DNA from 4 places in the Alkalibaculum bacchi genome. Region 1 is predicted to be linked to each of the others. Evidence: riboswitches for the same ligand, from Rfam matches in the RefSeq annotation. Region 1 holds a riboswitch; each other region holds the start of a gene.

Evidence for each region. Region 1 has a riboswitch for cyclic di-GMP ahead of DES36_RS07640 (DUF5979 domain-containing protein). Riboswitches for the same ligand answer to the same signal wherever they lie in the genome.
Region 2: it holds a riboswitch for cyclic di-GMP, as region 1 does, so the genes downstream of both, DES36_RS06160 (methyl-accepting chemotaxis protein) here and DES36_RS07640 (DUF5979 domain-containing protein) in region 1, are expected to answer to the same signal.
Region 3: it holds a riboswitch for cyclic di-GMP, as region 1 does, so the genes downstream of both, flgB (flagellar basal body rod protein FlgB) here and DES36_RS07640 (DUF5979 domain-containing protein) in region 1, are expected to answer to the same signal.
Region 4: it holds a riboswitch for cyclic di-GMP, as region 1 does, so the genes downstream of both, DES36_RS06070 (Flp family type IVb pilin) here and DES36_RS07640 (DUF5979 domain-containing protein) in region 1, are expected to answer to the same signal.

What each region holds. Positions count from the first base shown of each region.
Region 1 is NZ_QNRX01000008.1:107,362-113,651, reverse strand. Features, by position in the region: gene DES36_RS07655 (DUF7601 domain-containing protein) at 1-89, opposite strand, end outside; gene lepB (signal peptidase I) at 176-724, opposite strand; gene DES36_RS07645 (hypothetical protein) at 717-1,076, opposite strand; gene DES36_RS07640 (DUF5979 domain-containing protein) at 1,110-2,816, opposite strand; cyclic di-GMP riboswitch class I at 3,022-3,110, opposite strand; cyclic di-GMP riboswitch class I at 3,152-3,240, opposite strand; gene DES36_RS07635 (cation-translocating P-type ATPase) at 3,547-6,201, opposite strand.
Region 2 is NZ_QNRX01000006.1:146,457-152,746, forward strand. Features, by position in the region: gene DES36_RS06160 (methyl-accepting chemotaxis protein) at 1-1,718, opposite strand, end outside; cyclic di-GMP riboswitch class I at 1,786-1,873, opposite strand; gene DES36_RS06165 (methylated-DNA--[protein]-cysteine S-methyltransferase) at 2,099-2,626, opposite strand; gene DES36_RS06170 (HAMP domain-containing sensor histidine kinase) at 2,896-4,281, opposite strand; gene DES36_RS06175 (response regulator transcription factor) at 4,272-4,931, opposite strand; gene DES36_RS06180 (lantibiotic immunity ABC transporter MutG family permease subunit) at 4,942-5,697, opposite strand; gene DES36_RS06185 (lantibiotic immunity ABC transporter MutE/EpiE family permease subunit) at 5,699-6,290, opposite strand, start outside.
Region 3 is NZ_QNRX01000001.1:160,478-166,767, reverse strand. Features, by position in the region: gene fliD (flagellar filament capping protein FliD) at 1-301, shown strand, start outside; gene fliS (flagellar export chaperone FliS) at 689-1,051, shown strand; gene DES36_RS00815 (hypothetical protein) at 1,036-1,407, shown strand; cyclic di-GMP riboswitch class I at 1,631-1,708, shown strand; gene flgB (flagellar basal body rod protein FlgB) at 1,973-2,359, shown strand; gene flgC (flagellar basal body rod protein FlgC) at 2,711-3,145, shown strand; gene fliE (flagellar hook-basal body complex protein FliE) at 3,333-3,695, shown strand; gene fliF (flagellar basal-body MS-ring/collar protein FliF) at 3,725-5,320, shown strand; gene fliG (flagellar motor switch protein FliG) at 5,332-6,290, shown strand, end outside.
Region 4 is NZ_QNRX01000006.1:118,050-124,339, forward strand. Features, by position in the region: gene DES36_RS06045 (TadA family conjugal transfer-associated ATPase) at 1-319, opposite strand, end outside; gene DES36_RS06050 (CpaE/TadZ family protein) at 320-1,510, opposite strand; gene cpaB (Flp pilus assembly protein CpaB) at 1,514-2,230, opposite strand; gene DES36_RS06060 (TadE/TadG family type IV pilus assembly protein) at 2,270-2,662, opposite strand; gene DES36_RS06065 (A24 family peptidase) at 2,700-3,281, opposite strand; gene DES36_RS06070 (Flp family type IVb pilin) at 3,372-3,545, opposite strand; cyclic di-GMP riboswitch class I at 3,912-4,001, opposite strand; gene DES36_RS06075 (pilus assembly protein TadG-related protein) at 4,186-5,127, opposite strand; partial or broken gene DES36_RS06085 (NAD(P)H-dependent oxidoreductase subunit E) at 6,095-6,290, shown strand, end outside.

The DNA of each region.
Region 1 (6,290 bases):
TCTACATATCCAGGGGTAGTTGCGAATGCCGTACCGCCCATACTAAATACCATTGCCAACGCCAAGAAAATAACCAAAAATTTCTTCATTTTAAATCCTCCCTTTTAATTTTTATCTGTATCTGCTTTTGCAGCATAAGATACATATTATTTTGATCAAATCACTTCCTTGAAGCTTACAAACCTCTTCTTCGAAGTATGGTAATTACCTTACCTTCTACTGCATCTGTAGAAATGGGGCCAAGATCCCGGCTGTCAACTGTTTGCGTTCTGTAATCTCCTAGAACAAAGACGGAGTCTTCTGGTACTCGGTAAGGATACTCAATTCCCCCCCTAGCGTAAGTGGGATAAAATGTTTCTCCCACTTGAGCTGTTCCGTTGACAAGCAATGTTCCGCTGTCATCTATTGTGACTATATCTGTTTCCCTGGCTAAGATTCGCCCTGTATGCCGGACTCCCTTAACCTTGTAGCTTACAATATCGTTTTTTTCAAATTCTCGCTGTAACCGAAAAACGATGATCAAATCACCATCCTTAATTGCTGGGAACATTTCATTTCCACTTTCTCGAACAATTAAGAAGATTTGCGTAAGTATAAGGTACCCAATAATTACTAGCAAGAGGATTCTCTGTAAAAGATCCATATAGGCCACTTTTATTGCTGATTCCTTTTTTCGTCTTTTTATAGTATCAGAGATATTGATAAGTTCTAGGATTTTACTCATTACCGACCTTCTCCCTATCAAGCATTTCCTCATGAGTACCATTAAATTCAGTAATTTTACAGATTTTTTTGTAGTGTTCAAGCAGGGTATCATATCGTATGCGTTCCACTTTTAAAGCTTCTTCATACATAGCATTCAATTCGCCAATTTTCTTCCAAACATCCTCCTCGTTTATGCCTCCGAAGAACTGTTTTTGAAAGTGAATGTCCTCTAACCACTGTGCAATTGCCTTTTGCTCAGGGTTAAATCGGCAGTCATCAAAATTATTTTCGGTTTCGCCTAGGGATTCTCTGCTTGTGTTTTTATGTGTATTTAAAACTTGAGTCCAATTGGTTTCTTGTTTGCCCTTCATAATAACCTCCTATTAACGTGTCTCCTATTAGCTTTAATTGTGAATATTGCGCTTGCGAATAACCATTACACCTAAGCCAACTACTGTGAATACGAGAATCAAAACATATGGTAGTGAATCAAGAGAAATACCTGTATCAATAACAACATTTTTCTCATTAGTGACGGTGATGGTTTTGGTAGCCATAGATCCTACATTGATAGTATATACATCTGTAACGGGGGTAATAGGATTGCCATCTACGGTTACAGTAACAACATAATCGCCATTTACTTCTGTCAGAGCCAAAACAGCATCTGTCGGCAGGTTTGGGATGGTATGTGTTTCATTATGGTGTAAGTGAAAGTCAAATGTTTTCTCAGTATAATGTCCACCATTCTTGTTTGCCTTTACGGTAAATGGAAATTCACGTGATACCTCACCAAAATTTCCAGTAATAATTTTTTTGACAGTTACGTTTGCCGTTTTAACTGTAACTCGAGCAGTAGCCGTTTGTGTAGGTACGTTCCCGCCCGTTGCAACTGTGTTATCAAGGGTTTGACCATTTGTCACATTATCATTGATAAATGCTTTTACTTTATAGGTCTTTGACGCCCCGGCGACCAAATCAATATTGGTGTCTAAAGTGATGACATTACCTGCAATGACCGGATCAACCCACGTTGCACCATTGTCCTTAGAAACTTTAAGTACTGTGGTGCCTGAAGGGATGGTATCCGTCACGTTAATGCCTCTAAGGATAAAATCGCCTGTATTCTTAACTGCAATGGTGTAGATCAATTCGTCTCCAATTGTGGCATTGGCTTTGTCAACGGTCTTAGTTATGGTATGACCCATATTGATCGTAAATGTTAAGCCTCTAATACTAAAGCCATCCGCACTGTTAAGAATTTGCAAGGTATTACTCTCTTTAAGAGAACCCATCATCGGTCCTAAATTAAAAGTAAATAGCCTTACACCTGTAATTACTCTGTCAGGATTGCCTGGAGACGTTAAAGTTACACTATTTCCCAACTCCTTCCAATAAGGATCGTAATTTTGAGGCGTTAAACCGTATCCTGCAGCTGCTACCCCATTTAGCATGGGATCATAAAACCTCGTCTGATTTGCAGTATTCTTGTCGTTGTCTATCAACAGGTGAATATTATTATCAGGAGTGATATAAACGCCGACTACTGAATAGTGATCATTTGTGCTACTACCTGTTGCTGCAAAGTAGTTCACAATAGGTATTGGACCAACTGCCATTGGTGCAACTGTAAGGACCTCAGTTAAAGGGGCGCTCTCCTTGTTGGTGTTTGCATCCCGTATAGGAGTATCATCGTCGGAAACCGGAGCAACTTCTACGGTTTTCTCCACAATGTCACCCTCCGGTTCCTCGATAGGTGCCTCACCCTTCGGTTCCTCTGTCGGTGTTTCTACTTTTGGCTCCTCGGCAGGTGACTCATCCTTAGGTTCCTCTGTCGGTGTTTCTACTTTCGGTTCCTCAGCTGGCAGATCTACCTTTGGCTCTTCTACCAGCTGTTCTACTTTTGGCTCTTCTACCAGCTGTTCTACTTTTGGTCCTTCAGATAGGAGCCCTGTTAGAGTAAGTTCCTCTTCAGAAACATTTACACTATTCATCTCCAAATTAGAATCTACTGTCTCCGCCATGACCACCAGTGAAGAGGCTAATAAAGAGAAAAGCAATACAAATACCATAAATAAACTAAATTTTCTCTTTTTTCCTTTCGATCTCATTGAGTTTTCACCTCCTCTTTTAAATCTAAACAAAGGTCAATCTTTATCAAAATAATCCCTCCATTCGTCTTTGTGATAGTGTCTTTTGCTTTTTTCATGTAAAAAAATGCACTAGGGTTCTATCTTTATGTGTTATTACAAGATGCTAGTAAATAATGATAAAAGGAATACTTTCGTCTATATAAAAAAGCCGCCTGAACTCACTTCTGGCGGCTTGACTGTCATAGCAATTTTCATTGCCTTAGACTCATAGCTTTGCGTCCCAAACTTTCATTAGGTTTGCCTTTTTCTTTTGTATATTCATTTGTCCTAGGTACAGCAAAAGCCGCCATAAATTTGGCGGCTTGACTGTCGTAGCAATTTTCATTGCCTTAGACTCTTAGCTTTGCGTCCCTGATTTTCATCAGGTTTGCCTTTATCTAATTCCATATACAATTATGTAGAATAAACTATAAAATATTATAGTTATATATATAATTATATATGTGTTTATTAATTTATTTGTCATAATATGTATATATTTAATATATTCCCTAACTTTTACCACATAAACATCAAAATTGTATTTTATATAAACTTTTTTAATTTTATTTCATCTTATATGATTTTATAAATAATTTTTGTTTATAATAAAAAAACCCTTTTATTGAATAATACCTTCAATAAAAGGGTTTTTTCATTGCAGACAATTTATTATTGTAAGCAGTGAAGCATAGTGATCTTTACTTTTTTATTTATCTTTAAGTCTCATAAATCCCTTAACAGCTTCATTTACTAAGAAAGGTATTAATGAGAAAACTAGTACAACTCCCCAGTCAAATAATGTAAGCATTTGTACACCAAAAGCATCTGCTAGAAATGGTACGGATATTACAATAAATTGTAGGAAGATTCCCGCAATAATCGCACCAATAAGCAATTTATTCGTCATAAATCCTACTTGGAATATGGATTTCTTAGAATTTCTCATAGTTAATGAATAGAACAATTGTGATACTGCTAATACGACGAAGGCCATTGTTCTTGCATATGTTATAGCTTCTTCAGGCATATTTACTTCGCCAATATAGTGACCATGCTCTACTAAACCAAAGTAGAAAGCTCCAAGTGTCAATAAACCTATTAAAGTTCCACCTAAAATCGCTCTGAAACCAGCTCCGTTAGCAAAGAAGCTTTCTTTTGGATCTCTTGGTTTTTCTTTCATTACATCTTTATCGCCAGGATCCATTCCCAACGCTAACGCTGGAAGTGAATCCGTAACTAAGTTGATCCAAAGCAACTGAGTAGCAATTAGTGGGATTGGCCAGTTTAACAATATCGCTAGGAAGATACAGATAACTTCTCCTAAATTACAAGACAATAAGAAGATAACTGCTTTTTTAATATTGTTATAAATATTTCTTCCCTCTTCAACTGCATGAACAATCGTTGAGAAATTGTCGTCTGTTAAAATCATATCGCTAGCGCCTTTAGATACATCTGTACCTGTTATACCCATAGCTACACCAATATCTGCATTTTTTAAAGAAGGTGCATCGTTGACACCATCTCCAGTCATAGAAACGATGTTTCCATGAGATTTGAATGCTTTAACGATTTTAACTTTGTGCTCAGGAGATACCCTTGCAAATACTCTGTAATTATTGATCTTTTGAGCAAATTCATCATCACTCATCTGATCAATTTCTGCACCAGTTAAACTTTGCTCTATAGAGTCTGCTATACCTAATTGTCTTGCAATGGCTACAGCTGTATTTTTATGGTCCCCTGTAATCATTATTGACCTAATACCTGCCATTTTTGCTTCTGCAATAGAATCTTTAACTTCTAATCGTGGAGGGTCAATCATACCAACTAGTCCAATAACTGTTAACCCATTTTCCATTTCATCCGCATCGATTATACTGTCTACATCTTTATAAGCAGCTCCTAATACTCTAAGAGCATCATTTGACATTTCTAATGTTATTTGTAAATACTGTTGTTTTAATTCTTCTGTTAGTGGTACAACTTGGCCATCTACTAATGCGTGAGTGGCAATTTGAAGGATATTGTCAATAGCTCCCTTTGTGTGGACCCTATATCCATTTCCTTCTTCATTTAAAGTAGACATTAATTTTCTGTCAGAGTCGAAAGGTTTTTCCCCAACTCTTTTATATTTTTGATTCAAATCATTTTTTGTCATATTGTGCCTATTACCTAGGACAATTAATGCTACTTCTGTTGGATCACCAGTGCCTTGACCATTTTCATAAGTTGCATCAGAACATAATACAAAAGATTTGATAAGTTCGTTCTCATCATCAGAACCTTTAAAGCCTGCTCCTTCTGCTGGCACATCTTTTAGGTGATTCATGACATAGTGTTTTACTACTGTCATCTTGTTTTGTGTTAAAGTACCTGTTTTATCTGAACAAATTACATTTACAGAACCAAGTGTCTCAACGGCTGGAAGTTTTCTAACAATAGCGTTGATTTTAGACATTTTGGTTACACCAATCGATAATACAATAGCTACAATAGCAGCTAAACCTTCTGGTATAGCAGCAACAGCTAAACTAATAGCCGTTAGGAACATATCAAATAACTCTCTACCTTGAATCAATGCGACAATGAATATGACTGCACATATCCCAATACATATAAACCCAAGGACTTTACCCAATTCGTCAAGCCTTCTTTGAAGAGGAGTCATTTCATCTACATCTTCATCTAATGCTTTGGCAATACTACCCATTTCTGTTTCCATGCCCGTTCCAACTACAACACCTTCTCCCCTACCATAAGTAGAAAGAGTAGACATAAAGAGCATATTAGATCTGTCACCAATTGGAGTCTTTGGATCTTCAAATATTGTATTTGAATCCTTATCTGTTGGAACAGACTCACCTGTTAAGGCGGACTCTTCAATTTGCAAGTTTACACTCTCAACGAGACGAATATCAGCTGGTATAAACCGACCTGCATCAATTACTACGATGTCTCCGGGCACAACGTGTTCCGAATTGATTTCCTTAATCTCTCCATCACGCTTTACTAAAGTTCTAGGTGTAGTCATCTGCTGTAATGCCTCTATAGCCTTTTCAGCCTTTGATTCTTGAATGAGACCTACAAATGCATTGATTAAAACAACCAAAATGATGATAATTGCATCTACGTATTCGCCGATAACTAATGTTATAACAGCTGCAGCTAATAACACGTAAATCAACATATCGTTTAGCTGTGCTAAAAATAATGAAAGTAAGCTTTTTTTAGGTTTTGCTTTAAGCTTATTTTCACCGTACTTCTCCAGTCTCTTTTGAGCTTCTTGGTTGCTAAGTCCAGTTGCAGGATTAACATCCAACTCTTTTAAGACTTCTTTACTGGATTTTGAAAACCACATGTTTTTGACACCTCTCTGATTTTTTATTTATCTAAGGATATATAATACCCATAATAGCAAGATGTAATAATGAGTTCAAGAAAACTTTA
Region 2 (6,290 bases), on a different contig from region 1:
TTATCTTTATTATTTTGAACGCTATTATATTGTTCTTCAAATATTGCAGATACTCTATTCATTGATTTTACTGCGCTCCCAACATTTGTTTGAAGCTCAGATATGGTTTCATCAATTGCCATAGTAGATGCAGAGGATTGCTCTGCTAGTTTTCTTATTTCTTCTGCTACTACTGCAAAACCTTTTCCCGCTTCTCCTGCTCTTGCGGCTTCGATAGCTGCATTTAATGCCAATAGATTTGTTTGATCTGCAATGGATTTGATTACGCTGCTAGCTTCTCCAATTTCATCTGAACTACTATTTGTCTGTAAGATGATACTATGAATGTCTTGGATAGCTTGCGTGCTTTCATCTGTTATTTGGATTAGTTTCTCAATTTCTTGTAAACCTTCACCCACTATAGTAGATACTTTTTCTGTAGTAACATTTAAGTTTTTTACATAGTTTAAATCTTGTTCTATGGTTTCACCTAGCTTAGTAGCTCTTGCTGAGCCCTCTTCTGTATTTAGAGCTTGCTCTGCAGCCCCTTTTGCTATTTCTTCTACAGTTTTTGTAACTTCCTCAGCAGTAGTTGCAGATTGTCCAGAGCTTGCCATTAATTCTTCAGAGGCTGCTGCTACTTGTTCAGAAGAATCATTAACTTCATTGACAATCATTCGAAGATTGTCAGTAATACTCTGGAATGATCTTGCCAATTCTCCAGTTTCGTCCTTGCTTTTTAAATCAGCTTCTAAAACATCTCTCGTAAGATCTAAATCGGCAAGGGTTTTTGCAAGAGCGGTTGCGTTAATAATAGGCTTTGCAATTGTATTGCCGATAAGATAGATTATAATTATACTTATGGCTAATACTACAGCAGTTAATAAAATAATTGCCTTCATTAAGGATGGTATTCCTGCTAATATTTCCTCTTCATCTGCGCTCATAATGAGAATCCAATCCGTATTATCAATAGAATCATATGCCGAGTATAATTCTTTCCCTTGGCTATCCTTATACTTGGCTACTCCTGTTTTTTCTTCTAGCACTTTCTTATGAAATTCTCCAGATGCCTTTTCACTGTCATCGGCTTCTGCTGCCTTTATGGGATTAATTTGATTGCTTACTACACTTCGATCTGAGTAGGCAATAATTGTCCCTTCTTTATCCATTATATAGGCTTGACCTGTTTCGCCGTATTTTAACGTATCTGTAATATCACTTAAGGCATTGCCATCTCGGCGTCCTAAAAGTGCTCCTACGATTTTTCCATCTCTTTCAATAGGTGTCGCATATATTAAAACAACTTCACCTGTGGCTGGGCTAATACCAAAATTCAACGCATTCTTATCGCCCTTTAAGGCTTTCCATACAGGGTCTGTTTCTGGCAGCTGGATTGTCCTTCCATCTGTATAAGTTACGGTTCCATCTAATTGCATGATTCCAAAATTAATAAAGTCAGAAACTTCTACTTGTTTTTGCAAAATAGGAACTTGAACCTCTAAGTCCATATTTTGGATTTCGCCTAATTGGGCAAGTACTTCTAGCGTTCTTCTTTGAATTTCCATTCGGTTCTGCACTACTACTGCTCCATCATTAGCAGATGTTATAAGACCTTTTTCTGCTTCCACTGTAACAATTTTACTAGCGCTATTGATGGAGATGATTCCTAAAGCTACAGATGAAAATAAAATAAGTGCAGAAAAATAAACCACTAATTTCATTTTAATACTTCTCATGTTAACTCCCCCTTTTGTTAAAATAAAAAAATCCCTTTTAAAATTAGATAAAAGGGTTTTGTTTATAATATGCAACTGGCTACCTTGCGACAAATAAGTCGGTTAGGCCCATAGCTTTGCGTCCTTACCTTTCGGTAAGTTTGCCCTTAGATGTAATTAAACTGTCAAAAATTTATTTTATTATTTCTATCATAGTTAAAATCTCTTAATAAATCAACACCTATTTTACATATTTCGGCACTTTTTTAATTTAGCTGCGATACATTATACGATTGTTAATCCTATTGTGGTTAAATAATAGATATAAAAGTAGATTTTTTTATTCATGGATCACGTTTAATTCCCTTAATATTCTTTTTATTAGATAAAGTACATCTTTTTTATTTTTGGGGCACAAATAATCCAGTCATATCCACTCCTTCATGCTCTAGTAGCTTTACCTTTTTTTCAATTCCACCTGCATAACCGGTCAGACTTCCGTTGGTGCCTACTACACGATGACAAGGTATAATGATAGATATGGGATTGTGTCCCACAGCACCACCTACAGCTTGAGCAGACATCCTGTTTTTCCCTATGCGTTTTGCAACTTCTTTCGCCATATGACCGTATGTTGTCAGCTCACCATAGGGTATTTCAGTGAGAATTTTCCACACCTGCTGTCTAAACTCACCACCTATAGGAGCAAGAGGTAGCCTAGATATTTTTGGTTTCTTACCAGTGAAATAATCATCTAACCATGCTATACCTTCTTTAAGTATTGGAATATCATCTTTTTCGATAATATTTTTTGGCATTGTGTTTCCGATATATTTCTGTTCGCCAATCCACAGACCAATAATACTATCTTCATCACTTGCAAGCAATATATCCCCAACGGTCGATTTGTAATGTATCGAGTAGTACATTTTCTCCTCCTCTAATTCTATATTTATATTCAACTGCGATTTTCTTTCATCGTATATCTATTATTCTTCGATATTTGAATGTCCTAAAAATAAAGAAATTCTTTTTTGATACTTTATTGTTGGCATGAAGCATAACACTCCTAATGTGCCAAATGCAATCACCCTATTGGAAATGAATCCTTTATCAATATATTCCCAAACAATAACCGAGTTCTTCTAAAAAATAGCGATATTCCTTTTCGCTTTTGTAACTCTGTTGTGCGACAAACTCAGCGGTTCGGCGACATGTCTCTTTGGAAAATTTGAATCTTAGTTGTAACGGACCCACCACCATTCTTATCGTTGGATAATATAAGTTCTCCATGATATTTTGTAATAATGGTGTTTGCTATATATAAACCTAATCCATGATGTCCAGTTTTGGTTCTGCTATCATTATCCATTGTAAATCGCTGTTTTCCATACTTTAGCATTTTTTTAGAAAAACCATTCCCCTGGTCTATTACTTGGATAATGAGATAAGAATTATCAATAAAACCATTAATAATAACACTAGAATTTTTTGAAGAAAACTCTACTGCGTTTGACAAAATGTTCATCAATGCTCTTTCAAATTCATCTTTGTTTCCTTGTATATATAAATCTTCTTCAATATCTATGTTCCATATCATATTGAGATCATAAATTTTTCCAAGAGCCTCTCCCTGGCTTCTTATAAAATTTGTTGTTTTCATAGCGCTGATGATTTCATCAGATTTACGATAATCAATTTCTTTTTTTGTAATAGTCAGCAAACTTTTTAGATATCCCTCCATGTGTTCACTACTTTCCTCAATATAACCGCAATAAGATTTCTGCTCATTTGTCAAATTTGTTTCACCAAGTAATCCAACATTCCCTTTAATTATCGTTAAAGGCGTTTTTATATCGTGTGCTAAAGCTGATATTTGTTCTCTCTTTTGCTGTTCTACTGACCATTGTTCTTCTAGGGCCTTTTTTAATGAGTTTTTCATCTTATCAATCCCTTTAAGAACCATGCTGATTTCTTCTATATTACTCGTACCTACATTAAAATCTAAGTTCTGTTCTTGTATTTTTGCCATTGGTATTAGAAGGGTTTTTAATTCATTATTAACCTTTTTGGCAAATCGATTAGACCACAAAATGATCAAAGCTATAAGCTGAATAAAAAATACAATCACTATTGTCAACTCAGCATTAGGTAAAGTTCTCCTTAAAATTTCATTTCTATATTGCGCAGTTAAAGGATAGGTAATAATCAATATCCCCTCATCACGATCAATCGTTATTATATACTTTTCTAAACCTGTTGATGTTTTTCCTTGTTGATATCTATCCCAGTTTATTTTTATATCCTTAGAAGAAAAATTTCCATATAGAAAATCTCCTTCCTCAGAATAAACACCAAAATTACACATTGGAGTCAATAGTTCTATGGTCACCCTAGGTAAATTCTTTAACTCATCGTAATTACTTTGAATTATTTTTTCTGAATAATTTGCTGGATAAACTCCAATGGAGGCTACAATGAACAAGTAATAGTTCACTAATATTAAAATAATAATAAGTAAACCAAGGGATACAACATATTTAATAAAAGTTGTACGTAGTTTTGTACTTTTTCTTATTCCCATTTATACCCTATTCCCCAAACTGTCTTTATAGGTTCTTCTTTAAATTGAGTAAACTTAGCTCGTATGTTTTTTATATGTTCAACAATTGCACTTAAATTACTCTCTCTCTCATATCCAAAAACAACTTCAAATATTTGTTCCTTAGAAAATGTCTTGCCTCGATTAAGAGCTAAGTATTCACTTATTTCATATTCACTTTTTGTAAGTGGTACCTTATTATCTAATACAAAACACTCTTTACTGGAAATTGAAAACCTAATATTATCAATAATTACAGAGTTGATTTTTTCTCGTTGTTCTCTCCTAATATGAGCATCTACCCTTGCACGGAGTTCTTGAACTCCGAAGGGTTTCATCAAAAAATCATCTCCTCCTAACCCCAATCCTTTAATGATATCTGTTTCGTCTGATTTTGCAGTAAGAAATAAAATAGGTGAATCGACCGATCCTCTTATTCTAGTGCATAATTGAAAACCATCAATATTAGGCATCATTATGTCTAATATTATGAGATGATAGTAGCTTAAATTTTCTTGAAAAACCTTTTCTGGCTCGTTTATTTTTTTGACAAAATGCCCACTTTTATTTAGTACATTCTCAATTAAATCTAAAATGGATTTATCGTCATCTACAGCTAAAATATTCGCCACAATAATTCTCCTATTCCTCTGACTTTTCCCCTTCCCACTTTGTATACCATGCTACTATAATTATCAAAGATAGTATTGTTCCAACAATAGATATCATGATTCCTAAGGTTAAAGCTGGGTCTCTAAAAGCGCCACCACTATCTTGATATTTCATAAGTAAAGAGCTAATAAATCTGATACTCCATGAACTAGGTAAAAAGGGCCACCTGCCATCTCCCATGCCTGTTAAAAACAATGCTGATATAAGGGATTCTACAATTCCTATCCCAATGGAAATCCCCTTCGAGAATCTTAAACTTAAAAAGAAATGCAAAATATATAAAAAAATATTACTACATATTAATACTCCCGCAACCTTTAAATACATAGTAAAAGGAAATATTATGTCCTCTATAAAGGTATACCCTATATAAAAACCTAAAACGGCTATAATTGTACTAAGCGCTCCAAATGCCAGCACTAAAATAAGTTTGCTTAAAAATGATAAACACCTTGTTTCTGAGCTTGCCAAAAGATTTCTATAACATCCTGCCACATACTCTTGATCGGCCATCATTGAAGTAATTATCCCGATTAATATGGGAAAAATCATACATAATACTTGTAAATATGCCGAAATTTTACTCATACTGTCCCAGGGAGAGTATAAATAATAACTTAAAAATAGTATCAGTCCTAAAATAGGTATGTATAAGTGCATCCACACAATCTGAGTAGATTTTAATTTCATTATATCAGCTTTTAGGAGTTTTTCTAACTGTAGCATTTTAAATTGCCTCTCTTTTCCTAAACCACAGGGATGTCAAAATAGTTAATATAATAAAAATAATAATACTAATCACAGTATCTCTTATAACCATATCTCCGTTTAGGTGAAGACTGCTTTCTGATACTGGAAGACCATTAGGTAAAATATGAAGAACTGGAGCCATTAATGCGGATGATGTCCTATATGGAAAAAATTTCAATATTGAAGTTGTATCGAAGGATAGTACTCCAATCATTGTCATAGCTATATTAAAGAGAACGGCAACAAACATATTAAATTGTACCGTCAAAAACATGCTAAGTGGTATATTAAATAAGAATGTTAGTATTAATATCACTGTTGCAAGAATATTTGATTTTAATGGGATAATTGATTCAAATATAAGACCAATACCATGAATCCCTACCATAAAGATCACACTAGAGAATACAAATAGAATACTAATATAGAGTATTTTTCCGAACCAAACTGTACCTTTATCTTGTGGATATAAAGACACTCCTTTATAGGAAATATCCTTCTCCCTTGTAATTATCTGGGCAGAAATAATCGCTAACATCCCTGGAAGAAACATTACATACCACCAATTA
Region 3 (6,290 bases), on a different contig from region 1:
GAATTTCTTTAATAGTAAGGACAGCAAAGGTGAAGAAAGTGGTTTTGGCGTACGATTAAATGATTACATTAATTCCTATATTACATCTGATAAAGGGATTATCAAAGGCAAGACAGAAAGTTTAGAAAAGACCTTAGAAGATTTAAACGATCAAATCGACCGATTTAACCTCCGAATGGAAAAGAAACAAGCCCAATACATAAAGATGTTCACCGCCTTAGACGTAGCCATGATGGAAGCAGAGAGCCAGATGAGCTGGTTGGTGGGGCAGATTGATGCGATGAATGTGAGTAAGAAATAAGGTGGTAAGGTGGTCAGCAAAACCGTCTTAGCCACCAGTGGTAGCTTAATGGAGGAACGATGAGGGCGCCGTTCCCTATGCATTTAGATGCAGGAGGTAAGAAGTTGGAAGTGGGAGGCTAGGGTCAAGCTTTGGGGTCAAAGATCCTTCGTCGCTTGCGCTCCTCAGGATGACAAAGCAGTAGCTTAGATCTAAGGGGTGCAGAGACTTGTGTAATCACCGAAGCTAACTACCTCAGTCATCTTGAGCGTAGCGAAGGATCTTACACAATCTCGCCTAGGGGCGAGTTCCACTTTCCGCTTTTTTCGACTAACAACTCTGATTAGCTAGAGCACTAATTACTTTCAGAAACCTCATATATCAAATAACCGCATAAAGGAGAAAAAAATGAACCACGCTTATGCAAACAATGTATATAAAAATAATCAAATCACGACGGCACCTAAGAAAAAACTGTTGATTATGTTATATGATGGTGCTATAAAAAATTGTAAGTTAGCGGAGATGGCTTTAGAGAGTAAGGACTATGAAACGGTTAATACAAACCTAAAGAAAGCTCAAGATATAATAAATGAGTTTATGGTTACCTTAAATTTTGAAACAGGTGGAGACATTGCCAAGAATTTATACCAGCTTTATGAGTATATGAATTTTAAACTCGTCCGTGCTAATATTGACAAAAATCCAGAGGGTATTATTGAAGTGAAAAATTACCTGCAAGAGTTGAGAGACACATGGGCGCAGATTTAGAAAATTTACTTGACCGAAGGAATGAAATTCTAAAAAAGGTGATCGCAAACATTCAATCTTGGGACGGAGAAATAGAAACAGGTATAGGGTTGATTGAGGAGAATAAAATCGAATTTGATCAAGTCATAAAGATTACGGAAGCTGTCAAAGAAGAACAAGGCTCCTATGCAGAAGACGAAGTTTATCGCACAAATATTAATATTCTTTCTACAGCACAAAGAGAATTAATGGAATCCTTACAAAAGAAAAAGGCAAATTTGGTAGGAGCTATGAAACAAGTGAAAAAACGAAATAATGTAGTAGATAGTTATATATCTGTCAGTAAAAGAGCTATATTTATAGATAAGGATATTTAAGTATACGTAAAGTTTAAGGTATAAAATAAATTTGATTTCCAACATTCTAACACACAAACGTAGTTGTCATTAAAAGACGATTAAGGTAGAACGATAAATTAAATCTTATTCAAGTTAAATAAAACCAAAGCGCAAAGAAAATCCATGTAAAATCCATGTATTTTTTGCGCTTTTTGTTGTTAGATGTAAAAATTTGTGATAATATGTCATATAAAGATAATATGTACTATAATGGCAAACTTATCGAAAGGTAAGGACGCAAAGCTATAGGGCCTTCGCAAGATGGCAGCCAGTTGCTATATTTTTTTTGTCAATTTTTAGTAATATTGTAAAAGGTCTACTTTATTTTAAAATAGTCAACTTAACCTATATGTTTAATAGGGAGAATAAGAAAGCTTAAAAATAGAACTTACTAATAGACGACTAAACTTTTAAGTTTAGAATAATTTGTACTAAATTATTAACGATTGCTAACCAAAGTGGAACAGCTATTAAACAACTGTACAAGAATCGTTAGACTATTGTATAAAATGGGTATTAGAAACTGTATAAAAGGGGTTTTACAATGAGTAATTTTAGTTATGATTTGATCAAAAAAGGATTAGATATGTCCTCTTTACGTCAAAGAACCGTATCTAGCAATATTGCAAATATCAACACACCTGATTACAAAGTGAATAAAGTTCAATTTGAAGACTTACTAAAGACAGCCATAGATGAAAATGCAGTGACTTTAGAAAAATCTCATCCTAATCACTTTGGCATTGGGGAAGTAGAAGATATAGAACCTATTGTAAAAAAAAGAGAATCTACTTCTCTAAACGACAATGGAAACAATGTAGATGTCGATTTAGAAATGACCGAATTAGCAGCTAATGAATTGTATTACAATACATTAGTCTCTCAGTTGAATTCTAGGCTCGCTAATTTGAACTATGTAATTAATAAATAAGGTGGTCAGGTGGTAAGGTGGTCAGGTGGTAAGCAAAACCTTATAGCCACCACTGGTGGCTGATGTGAAGATCCTTCGCTGCGCTCTAGGATGACCGGGGAGTTGGTTAGAGGCGATTCTTCGTATCTCTAAGTGCCGAAGGCCCAAGCTCTTGTCTCAGTCATTCTGAGCACCCAAGCTCTTGCCTCAGTCATTCTGAGCACCCAAGCTCCTTGCTCATTCATTCTGAGCGCCCTAGCTCCTGCCCCAGTCATCCTGAGCGTAGCGAAGGATCTTTGAAGACTAGCTATTAGAGAACAAACAATATACTAAGACATTTTTAAAATGTTTTTAAAGTGAGGTTAGTTTAATATGTCAGTGTTTAACTCCATGCAAATTAACGCAAGTGGATTAGCTCTTGAAAGATTAAAGATGGATACGATTTCTACAAATATTGCCAATGTAAACACTACTCGAACAGAAGAGGGTGGGCCTTATTTGCGTAAAGACGTAGTCTTTGAAGAGAAATTAAGAACTGAAATCAGCAAGGTTACAGGACGTATGGAAAAAAAGAGCGCTGGTGTTAGAGTGGTTGGCATTGCTCAAGATGAGGAAAATCTCGAAATGGTTTACAATCCATCTCATCCTGATGCCAATGAAGAAGGATATGTTATGATGCCAAATGTAAATATGGTAGATGAAATGATTCATTTAATCAGCACACAGAGAGCATACGAAGCAAATGTAACTGCCTTAAATACCAGCAAGAGCATACTAAAAAAGGCCTTGGAAATTTCTAAAGGGTGATTTCAGGTTAGTGGAAAGTGGAAAGCTGAAAGTGGAAGAAAAATAAGCTGAGACAGGGGAGGGAACGGTGCCTCACCGTTCTATCACTAAGCCACCACCGGTGGCAAAAATGCTTTTCCTTACCACCTTACCACCTTACCACCTTAAAGCTTACCACCTTAAAAACAATAGAATTGAGGAAACGTAAATGAACATATTGTCTTTATACAATAGTATTCTAGCTAATACAAACCAAATAAGTTATGAGTCATTAGCAAGTGCCAATATACCTACAGTCAATAAAACAGATTCTACCATTTTACCGAGTGAAAACTCTTCTGTTGAAGGAATTTCTTCCTTTAAAGATATTATTAGCAATGAAATTGAAAAATTAAATAATACCCAGGTAAAGGCTGATAAATTAACACAAGATTTCATTACTGGTGAAGTTGAAGATTTGCATAGTGTTATGATAGCAACAGAAGAAGCCCGAATTGCCTTAGAGCTTGCCGTTCAAGTTCGCAATAAATGCGTGGAAGCGTATAAAGAAATCAACAACATGCAATTATAGTTGACTTGTAAAGGAGTTATTTTAATACGATGGAAAGATTTGTGGCAGTTTTAGATGGAGCAAAGAGTGGTTGGAACAAGATTGACAAGAGGAAAAAAGTCTTAATGATTACTTTTTTAGTAAGTATTCTTGCCTTTGTTTCTATCTATACCTATTTTACACAAAGAACAGAATACGTTACTTTATTTAGTGATTTAGAACTTAGTGATGCAGGAAATATCGTAAGTGATCTAGAAACGAAGAAAATGAAGTATAAATTAGAAAATGGCGGTAGTGATATCCTCATTGACAAAAAACAAGTAGATGAATACCGTTTGCAATTGGCAATGAATGCAATGATGCCTGAAAATTCCACCGGTTTTGAGATCTTTGATGATACGGGCTTAATGGCCACAGAAGAAGATCGAGAGATCATGTATCAAAGGGCTCTAACAGGAGAACTACAGCGTTCAATTATGTCCTTAGAGGCTATAAAGTCTGCAAAAGTGCACTTAGTGATGCCTGAAAAGAGCATATTTGAAAAAGAGGATAAAGAGGCTAGTGCATCTGTTATAGTAGATGTAAAACCCAATCAAAAAGTCACAAACGACATGGTCAAAGGCATTGCCTCATTGGTTTCTGGGGCAGTAGACAATTTGCCTGAAAAAAACATTCAAGTAATTGATTCAAAGGGCAATCTCCTCAGCGCATTTTTACAAGAAGATACTGAATTAAATGCAACAGATATTGCATCTGGCTATCAAGAAATAAAAAAACAATTTGAATCAGAGCTTGAATCCAATCTAGATGATTTGTTGGGCAGTGCTTATGGCAAGGATAAAATAAAAATATCCGTCTATGCAGATTTAGACTTTGATTCAGAAGAAAGCACAATAATCACATATCAAGAGCCTGTTCTTCGAAGCGAGCAAGTATCTGCTAGTGGAGATACTATTGAGATGCAAAATGCTACCGGTGGCAATATAGATGACAATGTAAGTAATGTAGTAGAGAGCCAACAGGGCAGCGGCTCTACTTATGAAAGAACTATAAATAATGAATTAAACTCTACCACAACCCAAAGGATAAAGGCTCCTGGAAAGGTAAATAAATTAACTACATCTGTTATTTACGATGGGGAGCTAGCAAATCGAGATATTCAAAGCATACAAAATATTGTGGCGTCAGCAACAGGATACAATGTAGAACGGGGCGATGTCATTACCGTTGAAGGTGTAATCTTTGACAAAACCAGTGAAAAACAGCTAGAAGAAGAACTACGAGCCATTGAATTAGAAGAATTAAATAATCGCAGTCTATTTGAAAAATACGGTGAGTACGTGATTTTCGCATTATTAAGTGCCCTTGGAATTGTGATATTAATAGCTCTCATTAGACTCATCTTCTCTAGGAGAAAACAGAAAGAGTTATTTGCTAATAGGGAACTAGCTCAAGGTCAATTAGCGATGGATTTGCAGCCTGAAGCAACAGCAATGGAGATGTTAAGGATGGCAAATGAAGAGGATACGAAACAATCTTTAAATATAGAAGTAAAAACAGATGCGAAGGAAGTAAAGGCGCAAAATTATGCGAAGGATAATCCAGAGATCGTAGCAGATTTAATCAAAACATGGATTCAAGAGTAAAGGTGGCGACAATGCAGACAAAAAACAGTGGTGCAAGGAAGGCAGCTATTTTACTAATAGCTTTAGGTCCTGAAACATCATCACAAATACTAAAATCATTACCAGATAATATTATTAAAAAGGTTACTTATGAGATTGCAAATATTGACTATGTGGAGCCTGCTGAAAAACATAAAGTTCTTAGTGACTTTGTAGATATGGCGTCTGCAAAAGAATACGTTTTAGATGGGGGCATAGATTATGCAAAGAATTTACTAAATAAGGCCCTAGGGGCTCAGCGTGCGAAAGAGGTCATAGATGTTCTCTATCAAATACAGCAAAAAGAAAAGCCTTTTGCCATAGCGAGAAAAGCAGATCCACAGCAGTTGACCAATTTGCTGAGAAATGAACACCCTCAAACAATAGCCTTAATTATGTGCTATATGCAACCAGAAAAATCGGCTATAGTATTATCCGAATTTCCTGTTGAATTGCAGACGGAAATCGCTGAAAGAATCGGAACCATCAATCGAACCTCTCCAATCGTCATTAAGAGGATTGAAGAAATTATGGAAAATAAATTTACTAGCCTTGTAGAGAATGATACAGAGACTATAGGTGGCGTAAAAACACTAGTAGAGATTCTCAACTCCGTAGATCGAAGTACTGAAAAAAACATCATTAATGCACTTGAAGACGCTCAGCCAGATTTAGCAGAAATTATAAAATCTAATCTATTTATCTTTGAGGACATTGTCAATCTGGATAAAGGTTCTATTCAAAGAATTCTTCGAGAAGTTGCAAATGAAGATCTGGTTCTTGCATTGAAGGGAGCATCAGAGATTGTATCTAGCACAGTATTTAGCAATATGTCAAAACGTGCTGCGGATATGCTAAAAGAAGACATTAAATTTATGGGTCCTGTAAGACTTTCTACTGTTGAAGATGCTCAACAAAAAATTGTAGGCATCATTAGAAGACTAGATGAAGC
Region 4 (6,290 bases), on a different contig from region 1:
TGGGTCCATAACCAAAAATTTCATCCATTACAGAATTTGCGATGTTTTGCTTATCCCCTAGAGAAAGATGCTTTCTTGTTTCTTCTAGTAAGATATTCACCGTATCCATAACTTGGTCTTGAACCACTTTTTTTTCTGAAGAAGTAGCCGTTTGGGGATTGACTATAATATTATCGATTACCCTGGACAATGCAACATTTGCTATTTGATCTAATTCTTTTTTTCTTTTGCTGCTTATATCTCCATCAGGATATGTTGTAGTTTTCTTTTCTTCTGGCCCGTCAAATCCATTTTGTTTTCCAAATACGCCTATTGCCATTTATCTTCTTCCTTTCTTATTTTCTGTAGAAGAAGGTGCCTCCTGTGTAATCTTTTTTGCCAAATTCAAGTACTCTTTTGCCACTCCCTTAGGCCTTCCCTTTTCTATGACGGGAACGCCTTGATTCAGTGAAGCAGTAGCGAGTTTATAATCTACGCTTATAGAGCCAAAGACCTCTTGTTGCAAAGTAGCTTCTACATCTTTTTCTTTAATAAGCCCTCTATTATCTGCTTTATTTAAAATCACTTTTATTTTTCCTTGGGGATAATTAAGCTCATCTAAAGTAATTAAAGCAGATTTTACATTTCGAATGGCCGATATTTCAGGAGTAGTAATCATGAGAAGCATATCCGCACTCACTAATGCTTGATTGACAGGCTCATAAAACCTAGCAGGCATATCTACTACAATATAATCAAAAGAGCTTCTCAAAGTATTTAATATCTTTTCTACATGATTGGCATTAATAAACTCTGTCATCTGAGGTTTTGCATTAGCAGGTAAGATGACGATACCTGATTCATGAGGAAGGAGATAACTTTCCATTAAGTCTTCATCAATATTTTGAATATCTTCTACTACATTTGTTAGTGTAAACCTTGGAGCAATATTTAGTGCTAAAGACACATTGCCAAAGTCGATATCAAAATCTACAAGAACCACTCTTTTAGATGTTTCCCTTTGAAGAGCAACGGCTAGATTGACGGACACAAAAGTCTTTCCTACACCGCCTTTGGTGCTAAACACAGTAAGCACTTTACCTAGGCTCTTCTGAGGTTTTAGGCTTGAGGTTTTTTCTCTTGTAGGAACAGGTCTTCTTTTGATAAGTTCATATGCACGATATATGGTCTCTACAAGCTTTGCTTCTGTAAAAGGGTAGAATAGCACGTTCTGAGCACCCGCAGAAAGGGATTTGTATATAATGTCTTCATCAAATTCTCTTTCTACCATAATAATAGCCATATTTGGATATTCTTCACTTAGAACTTCTGCTACTCTATAGCCATCACCAGAAACACTTGCATCAACAAGAATTACATCTACAAAATTTGTCTCTAATTCTTCAAAAGCTTCCTCATCAGACTTTACTGCCCCAACTATTTTTATGTATTCAATATTTGATAGAACATCCTCTATATAGGTTCTTTCCTCTCCAATAATCCCTAGTATAAATACTCTTATAAATTCCATCTGCTATCTCTCCTTGTAGGTGCCAAAATTTTCAGAACTGTAGGACTTAAAATCTATCTTTTTCGTATCAGAAGGATTTCTAAGGGTAAAGTTCATCGTTCCATTGGATAAGGCATAGACTAAAACCTCGGCTTGCTCTGGTTTCACTAATAGGGTAAGAGTAGATGGAAGATCTGTTTGAGATGCTGGGTCTCGTTGTTTTGCATTGCCTACTGCAAGAACTTCAATATTTTGAAGCTGAGTGTATGTAGTGGTTACCTTAGCAATATCTTTGTTGCTATAGGTTACTAGAATATCGATTTTGTCCCCAACATTGACAAAGCCAGCTACTCCGACCACCTCATCTGTTGGAATGGAGATCGCCCTCATATCGTCTGGTATTCGATAAGCTAAATCTGCATCGGATTGACCTAGAGCTACTTTATTGGATAAAATTTGCTCTCCTTTTACGATTTCCATTGTTGAAATGCCTCCAATGATTTTACTGATAGATTTATTGGCATCTGGGTGTACGGCATCTGCAGGCATGGATTGAGATACCAACATCTCCTCTGTAATCTTTACATTAGCTGGAATAGTATTCGCCGCCACAATAACCTCTGTATAACCTCCCCCATCTACTGCAATAGCTCCAGATTTTTTCATATAAGTACTTAGTCCAAAGACTGTGGCTAGGCCTAAGATGATTGCAAGGATCAGTATTTTTTTATTAGCTCTCATAAATTTGCTCCTTTCTGTAGTACTAATAACTTACATTTTTTACTCTAATCTCATAACGGCTTGGGCGGTTAGAGATACCTCTTCTTTATTATTAAAAAACAGCCCTACGATGGGTTCAATCTCAGCTTCAGCAATAACAGTTGTCGTATCTGACGAAAAGGTAGTGTTTACACCAATTATTGTCAAACTTGATGCTACTGAAGCATTGATTACAGCCTCTTTTGCATCGTCAACAACTGCGCCCTTGTCATGATATATAGCAGCTACCCTAGCGCCTTCTCTTGCTGCGTTAGTAAGGGTAATCTTACCATTGAGTATCCAGCCAAATTCGATCATGCCTAGGATTAATGCCAATAATATAGGTAAAACCAGTGCAAATTCTACTAATGCTTGGCCTTTATCGCTCTTTCCTAACTTTAATAGACGACTCATCTTGCATTCATCCTCTCTACATGTGGCAAATCTTATGTTAAAAGGACAAAAAATCCTTATATATTCCGCTTAAAGTAAATAATGCACCAAGTGCAATGGCTACGCCATAGGGTACATATAATTTTTCATCATGGATTTGATGCTTTTCTAAAAGGAGATTCTTATGTATTTGATCTAATTTTTCACTTTTAAAACTAAGTGAAAGAGCTTGCATTATAGGTATTGTAAAAAATAAGAAGTATTTTTTTAAAAAACAAAATAATTTCTTTTGATAAATCAGGTAAACAAAAACTACAAGCAATCCAGAAATGGCAGAAAACAAAGTAGCAACTACTACAAATCTCCACCCCATAAGAGAACCAATCGCTCCCATTAGTTTTACATCTCCTGCACCCATAGCACCGGATGCAAAGGGGATGAAGAATAAAACCATCCCTGTAAAAAAGCCTGCAATACTAAAAACCAATCCTTCAAAGCCATTAAAAATTGTATTTAAAACAATTCCCATGAGAATAGCTGGAAAGGTTAAAGCATTGGGAATTCTCTTTTCTTTGATATCGTAAAATGTAGCAATAAGGGCTACCATAACTAATACGACTTTTACTATTAAAATGTCCATGTATGCTCCTAATCGTTTCATATAGTAGAAATGCTCTCTCTATTGGAGAGAACATTTCTTAAAATAAAAAAAATATTATGATTGTTCTGTTTAAGCTGTTTTTTTAGTTAACGCAGTTTTAATCTCTTCAAGTCTAGCCTTAACATTTGTCCCAATATCTGTTAAAGCTACGATTGCTATCACAGCGATGAGTCCAAGAATTAACGCATACTCCACCAAACCTTGTCCTTCTTCTTCTACAAATAATCTTTTTAATAAATTCATCTTTCTTCCTCCTTTTAAAATATGTATGCTACTACCTAATCCCCATAAAGTATTTTATTGCTTTATGTTCATTTATTATAAAATAGTGTGTTTATGTAGCATAAAAACACTATTTTGTAATCCTTAATTTAATCAATTTCTACTTCTTTATTCTGTATATTTTAATATTTGAAAGGATTTACAACTATTACGATAATTTAATCATTGTTCAATTATAATTAACGCGCGCCAAGACCCTCTTCGTATAAAAAATATATACCCATCGGCTTTTTTATCAAGCACATGAAACAGTAAATTTTTACATAAAAGCCCATACTCATCAGCTTATTTACTAGAAAGTTGACACAAAAAAAGCTGCCAAACTAATTTGGCAGCTGAACCATCCTAGTTATGTATTATAACCGTAGACTTCGTGCTTTGCGTCCTTACCTTTCGATAAGTTTGCCTTTTCAATAGATCCTTTTTATGCTGTTGTCCTATGTAATTCTGTAGGTTTGAATTTTTATATAAGCGAAAACGAATGTTACGTTCACATAGCTATTATACAATATTCGTCTATTTAATCAAATGATTTTGATAGTTTATCTCTTAGTATAATATAATTTATTTAATAAATATTAATTTTTCCCTCATTATACTTTCATTCGATTAATTGTGAACCACTACCATTAGGTCCTACATAATCTGTAGGATAATCGGGTAGATTAGGATATCCTACGTCATCATTTCCAAGATCATAGGTTTTAACAGAGGTTAATTTGAGAATTTTATCATCATAATAGTCAAACGTACATTTTACAAGAACTAAGCTTTTTAAAGACACATAGTCTGATTTATTTATTAAATCATTAATGTTTTTTTGACTTCCATTTTGTAAGATAACTTTCTCTGTATCAAAAGCTTTTGGTGATAAACTAAAAATATAAACATATGGAGTTGGAGTCAGGGTAGACTTGTGAGTGTTGTAATAATTTTCAATTGCTTTCTTCTTATTTGCAACCTTACCATTTTTAACCTGTAGTCCATCTTCTATGTGAAGCTGAAAGTAAGTGTTATTAGGAACTCCTTCATTTATGACATCAAAATTCTCTATACTCTGGAAATATCCCGAACTAACTTTATCCCAAACCTCTACCTGTGTTCCTATCTCTAAAAAGCTCTCATGAAAGTTAATAAAAGGTAACCCTTCACCTTCCCATACATATTGTTTTTCAGCTATTGCACTAGCAGAAACTTCCGTTTCTGTAAAACCTAAAATTCTAGCAAAGTAATGAGGAACAGTCTTTGTACATTCAACTTCAACTTTAGATTTATCATCCGTTAGATTTGCATCTGTATCATGTGCTCCATTTAATGCACCATAATTCTCCGCAGTAATTATAGCAGTATTTGCTGGCAAATCCTGCGCCCCCGCTAAAGCCGCCGCATCTGCAGCCTTTTGCATATTTGCTTTCTCTACATACAATATGCCCACATCTACTACTAAAGCAGCAATCCCCATTAGAACAACGATTGCTAGTACCACCATTATTAGGGCTTGACCATCTTCATTCTTGTGGATTTTTGCCCTTTGCTTTTTCATGCTCATGTCTCCTCTGCCTACTACTATAGAAGCCTTAGTTATTTTTCCTTACTGATTGATAGCTACTATTATGAAAAAAGATAATAATAAATGTAGCAATGTATTTAGAAATATCTGCAAATAGTATCTTAATATTATTTTGTTTTATTTAGTATATAATATCGATTCAAAAAATCAAGAATAATTTATAAATTTATTTTTAATTTTATAAATTCATGCAACTTTAACAAGTACAACGATAAGCAGTATACTGTTCATGAATTACATACCTATTCACTTATATATTTAAAGAAGTTAATAAAAATCCATCTATCTATGAGAACTTATGAAGCCCATAAACTCACTAAACGTTTAGATTATTTAGTCCATCACTTTAAGGAAGTACCAAACTTCATTAAATTTGTTTTTAAAAATATAAAAATATATCACAATTATAGTTTAGATATGTTAACTTAAAAACAAGTTTTAAAATTATAATGTTTGACTTTAAAACGAATTTAATATTATCAATAATTATTTCAATTTCTTATCCGACTAACTATAAGAGTATCCTAAATGCGATATTATGTCTATGTATTCTTGACTTTATAATCAAAACCTTGAATTTACATGAAATTAAAATTATTTCAATATAAAAATACAATTTATGTTTTTTCAATACATTCCATAATTTGCATATATTATATTTAGATATGGTAAAGATTATTTTTATTATAAATTTATTATTGATTATAGTTGGTTTCTGTAATATCATTATGGAGGTATATGGTAATAATTAATTAACAATCTACTCTCTGTAAATCTATGTAGATTGTATACGATATTCAATTATTTATTTATGCCATAGACTTATTTAAGTTAATTTAAAAACACAAAGGGGGAAGTATGTATGGAATTTACCTTTGATCTTGAAAAGAACAAAGAAAAAATTCTAGAGTTTAAGGGATTTATTTCAGACCACAAAGACATGCCTGGAGCTTTAATTCCAGCCTTGCAAGAAGCTCAAGTAAAATTTGGGTATCTGCCGCGAGAAGTTATGGAAATGATCGCTAGTGGATTAGATGTACCTACATCAAAAGTATTCGGTGTTGCTACTTATTATTCTCAATTTACCTTTATTCCAAAGGGCAAACATAACATCAGCATTTGTTTAGGTACTGCAT